Regions from separate parts of the Archangium sp. genome, predicted to be linked through region 1. Evidence: riboswitches for the same ligand, from Rfam matches in the RefSeq annotation. Region 1 holds a riboswitch; the other holds the start of a gene.
The links. Region 1 has a riboswitch for cobalamin ahead of AC16DP_RS32945 (TonB-dependent receptor plug domain-containing protein). Riboswitches for the same ligand answer to the same signal wherever they lie in the genome.
Positions count from the first base shown of each region.

Region 1 (2,385 bases):
GCGGTGCACCACCGCCGCGTCCGCGTACAGGGCGCTCTCGGGGCGCAGGTCCGGGTTGGGCAGCAGCGTGCCCTGGCGCACGTACAGCTCCAGGAAGGAGGGCGCGCGATGGGCCCGGCCGGCGTTGGCGCGCAGCTCGAAGTCCGCGGGCAGCTCCACGGTGACGCCCACCTTCGGAGACAGCAGCGTGTACGGGCCCGCGCGATCCACGCGCAGCGAGGGCGCGACGGTGAGCTGCCCATCCCACAGCAGCACCTCGTCCATGGCCATCACGCTCGCGCGCAGCCACGCCGGGTCTCCCCCAGCGGCCTCGTTCGTGTCCGCGGCGGTCACGGACTCACCGCCCACGCTCACCAGCGCGGACAGCGCGTGCCACCCGCCCAGCCGCACCTGTCCCTCCAGCTCCACCCCACCCAACTGCTGCACCTGCGGCTCCGGCTGGCTCCAGAGTCCTCCCGCCAGCGAGATCCGGTCCCGGCGGTAGTACGCGCGCGCGTTCGTCCGCACGCCGCCCGGCAGCGAGCCCATCACCCGCAGGCTCGCCGAGCCGCGTCCTCCCGACTGCCGCGCGTCCGTGCTCGGGTTCTGCGCGGTGCCCGCGAGGCCCCGCTCGTCGAAGGACAGCTCCCCCAACAGGTCCGCGGAGAAACCCCCGCCCAGCTCGCGCCGCAACCGCAGCAGGCCCCCTGCCCCATGCGCGTCATTGTTGGTGCGCCGCTGCTCCACGAGCGCATCACCGGGCAGCGTGGGGCTTGGATCAAAGAGGTACGGGAAGCGCCCGCTGGAGGTGCCTCCGTGGACGAGCACCAGCGCCTCGCCGCCCGCGAGCGGCCCCGAGGCCGACAGCCACCCGAGCGCCGTGTCCCAGCTCCCGTACGAGAGCTCACCCGCCACGCGCGCGTCCTTGCCGGGACGGCGGGTGATGATGTTGACGACACCGCCCAGTCCTCCCGAGCCGTAGCGTGCGCCCGCGCCACCGCGCAGCACCTCGAAGCGCTCGGCCATCGCCGCGGGCACGCGCGACAGGTCCGCGATGCCACCGGGCCCATTGAGGGGAATCCCATCGAGCAGCACCAGCGTCGCGTTGGAGGACGCGCCCCGCACCACGAGGCTCTTGCTCTGCCCGTAGCCGCCCACGTCCTGCAGCGTGACGCCCGGCGCCGTGGACAGCATCGCCGCGGTGTCCCGGGCCGCGCCGCCGAACTCGTCCACGCGGATGACGGTGAGGGCACCGCTCGGATCCCTCCGCGACGCGGAGTCCGGGGGCGCGGGGGCCTCGGCCGTCTCCACCACCTGCACGGTGGGCACGCGGAAGGGCTCGCCCTCGGGCGCATCCGGGGCCGGTGCGGCCGGAGTCTCCTGGGGAGGCGGCGCCTGCTGCGCGAGCGCGGTACCACTCGTGATGAGCGCCAGGCAGAGCCACCGCCCGGCGAGGTGCGACCGCCGCATGTCCCCGCCTTCCGCTCTCTCCGTCGAAGAGAGAAGGCCAACGCGGGCAGCTCGCGCCCACACCCCTGGGCAGGTCTCCTGGCTGTCGGACTCTGGCCGAGACGCACGCCGCGTCTCCCAGAAGGGCTCCTCCACCGAGGACCCCTGCCCTGACCTCAGGGCTGCCCGATCACAGTGGCGGGACCGCGCCGGACTCGCACCGGCTTCCCTCTTGAAGGCCCGGCATGGGCACCCAAGGGCAGGCCCTTCCTAGGGGCTCAACCCCCGCGCGTCAAGCCACCGTCGGTGACGTGCGCCGCCGCCCGGGCCCCGCGCGAGTGGCGCGCCAGCCAGTCGAGGATGAACTGATTGAAGGCCGAGAAGTCGACGAAGGTGGCCAGCACGTCCCCGAAGCGCAGCGAGGCCCGGTCGAACAGCGGCGTGGGCCGCCCGGGAATCAACAGCGTGCCGTTGTGCCACGTGCCGTTGTGGCTGCCGTCATCGGCGACGTACCAGACGCCCGTGTGCTTCTCCTCGCTGAAGGTGGCGTGCACCCGCGAGACCGTGGGGTCCTCGACGATGATGTCGTTGTCCGGTGTACGCCCCAACGTGATGCCCGGCACCGGCGTGGTGATGCCCTGTGGGCGCTTGCGCACCTCGAGCACGAGCGGCTCGGCCAGCGTGGGCCGGCGCAACGAGAGGCCCGTCAGGGTGCTTCGGGTGAAGAGGGGACGCACTCCCGCGGGAGGCGCCTCCCACACGAGCACCGGCCAGCGCACGGCGTGTCGCACCGAGTGCGGGTCATCGAGGAACTGAGAAGCGAGGGCGGAGAACTTCAGATGCACGGGACTGCCCTCCAGCACACGAGGGGGTAGTGCAGAGGGTGTGCATGGAGGGTGAGCCAGGCCAGTCCCCCCGGGGGTGGTGAGGGTGGGGAGGACAGTGGCGTTGGAGGTG
Region 1 covers NZ_DBNGVP010000135.1:15,660-18,044, reverse strand. Annotated here, with positions in the region: gene AC16DP_RS32945 (TonB-dependent receptor plug domain-containing protein) at 1-1,449, opposite strand, end outside; cobalamin riboswitch at 1,501-1,700, opposite strand; gene AC16DP_RS32940 (FHA domain-containing protein) at 1,707-2,273, opposite strand.

Region 2 (2,385 bases), on a different contig from region 1:
AATGGCGGAGGTCTTCCTCGCGGAGGCGAAGGACGAGAAGGGCACGCCCTTCAAGGTGGCGCTGAAGCTGATGCGCAAGGACGTCACCGCCGAGTCCTTCGCCGGCGAGGCGGACCTGATGGGCCTGCTGGAGCACCCGAACCTGGTGCGCCGGCTGGAGATTGGCGAGGCCTTCGGGCGCTACTTCATCGCCATGGAGTTCCTGCTGGGTGGAGACCTGGACGGGATGCTCCGGGCGCACGAGCGGCAGGGGCAGCGCATCCCGTTGGCCGCGGGCGTGCACGTGTGCATCGAGGTGCTGCGGGCGCTGGCCTGCTTCCACCAGGCGCGCACGCGCACCGGCCGGCCGCTGGAGCTTGTGCACGGGGACGTGAATCCCGCCAACATCTTCTTCTCCGGACAGTGCGAGGTGAAGCTCGGCGACTTCGGCGTGGCCAAGGCGCGCGGGATGGACCTGGGCCCGGAGGAAGGCGTGACGGCGGGCAAGCTGCACTACCTGTCGCCGGAGCAGACGCGCGGGGACCCGGTGACGCTGGCCTCGGATCTCTTCTCGATGGGCATCGTCCTGCACGAGCTGGTGCTGGGCTTCCACCCCTTCGAGCGCGGCAGCGACGACCCCGAGGTGGTGATGGCGGCCATCCGAGCGGCGAAGCTGAACCTGCCGGACACGCTGGACAAGCGGCTGGCGGCGGTGATCCGCAAGGCGCTGGCGCCGGACGTGAACCAGCGCTACCGCACGGCGGGCGAGTTCGCGGGAGCGCTCCTGGCGTGGGCGCTGGACACGGGCCAGCCCTTCAGCCCGCGCGAGGTGCAGGCGGGGCTGCAACAGGCGCTCGCTCTTGCCCTCTGGGAGCGCGAGAAGGGCCACCCAAGGTAGCGCAGAAGTACGATCGCCCGAAGCAGGACACAAGGCCCGGAACGTCCGCCACTGATCCTTTGACAGCCTGGGGTCCCCCCCTTACGGTGGCGCGCGTCGCTGGTGCCCGGGTCTCGGCCCGGGCTTGAAAGGGAATCCGGTGTGAATCCGGAGCTGCCCCCGCAGCGGTAAGCGAGAACGAACCCGTCCACACCACTGGCCGAGAGGCTGGGAAGGGGACGGTAGTAGGAGCCGGCGATGAGCCGGGGGCTCGCGAGCCCGAAGACCTGCCAGCCACCTGCCCTCGGGGAGAAATCCGGGGGGAGAATCGACCTGGACGCCTCGTGGGGAGGCGGGAGGTTCCGTGCGCCACGGACTCCCGTGACCGTGCGGCCCCGTCCCTTCTCCTCCTGTGGTGCTCCAGTCGCCCGAGGGGGGCGAGGGTCGGCTCGGCGAGTCATCGCACGTCGCAATGCGCGACACGGGCAGCCCTTTTCCTCCGCGGATCCACACGGTCGCGAACGGAGGAGGAGGAGCATGCTGAACGGAACCCACATCACGTCCACGACAACGCCGCCGCACACCACCATGCGGGTGCGCAAGCGCAACGGGGTGCTCGAGGGCGCGGACCTGAACAAGATCGTCCGGGCGATCGGCCGCTGTTGCGACGGGCTGCGCCAGGTGGATGCCATCCGCGTGGCGACGAAGACGATCGTCGGCCTCTATGACGGGGCCTCGACGCAGGAGTTGGATCAGCTCTCCATCCAGACCGCGGCCTCGCTGACGCTGGAGGAGCCCGAGTACGCGAAGCTCGCGGCGCGGCTGCTCGCCACGTACATCGACAAGGAGGTCTCCGGGCAGGAGATCCACTCCTTCTCGCAGTCGATCGCCGCCGCGCACAAGCTGGGCCTCGTGAACGAGCGCGTGGCCCGGCTCGTCTCCACGAACGCGCGCAAGCTGAACGACACGATCGACCCCTCGCGCAACCGGCTCTTCGAGTACTTCGGGCTGCGGACGGTCTATGACCGCTACCTGCTCAAGCACCCGACGACGCGCGAGGTGCTGGAGACGCCGCAGCACTTCTTCATGCGCATCGCGGTGGCGCTCGGGGAGACGGTGCCCGAGGCGCTGGAGCTCTACCGGCTCTTCTCGATGCTCGAGTACGTGCCGAGCTCCCCCACCCTGTTCAACTCGGGCACGTGCCACGAGCAGCTGTCGTCGTGCTTCCTGCTGGACTCGCCCGGGGACGAGCTGGAGAGCATCTACCAGCGGTACACGGACGTGGCGATGCTCTCGAAGTTCTCGGGAGGCATCGGGCTGGCGTACCACCGGGTGCGCTCGCGCGGCTCGCTGATCGGGAGCACGAACGGGCACAGCAACGGCATCGTCCCGTGGCTGAAGACGCTGGATGCGTCGGTGGCGGCGGTGAACCAGGGTGGGAAGCGCAAGGGCGCGGCCTGCGTGTACCTGGAGACGTGGCACGCGGACCTGGAGGAGTTCCTCGAGCTGCGGGACAACACCGGTGACGA
Region 2 covers NZ_DBNGVP010000117.1:75,475-77,859, forward strand. Annotated here, with positions in the region: gene AC16DP_RS28365 (serine/threonine-protein kinase) at 1-877, shown strand, start outside; cobalamin riboswitch at 961-1,165, shown strand; gene AC16DP_RS28370 (ribonucleoside-diphosphate reductase subunit alpha) at 1,394-2,385, shown strand, end outside.
Region 2: it holds a riboswitch for cobalamin, as region 1 does, so the genes downstream of both, AC16DP_RS28370 (ribonucleoside-diphosphate reductase subunit alpha) here and AC16DP_RS32945 (TonB-dependent receptor plug domain-containing protein) in region 1, are expected to answer to the same signal.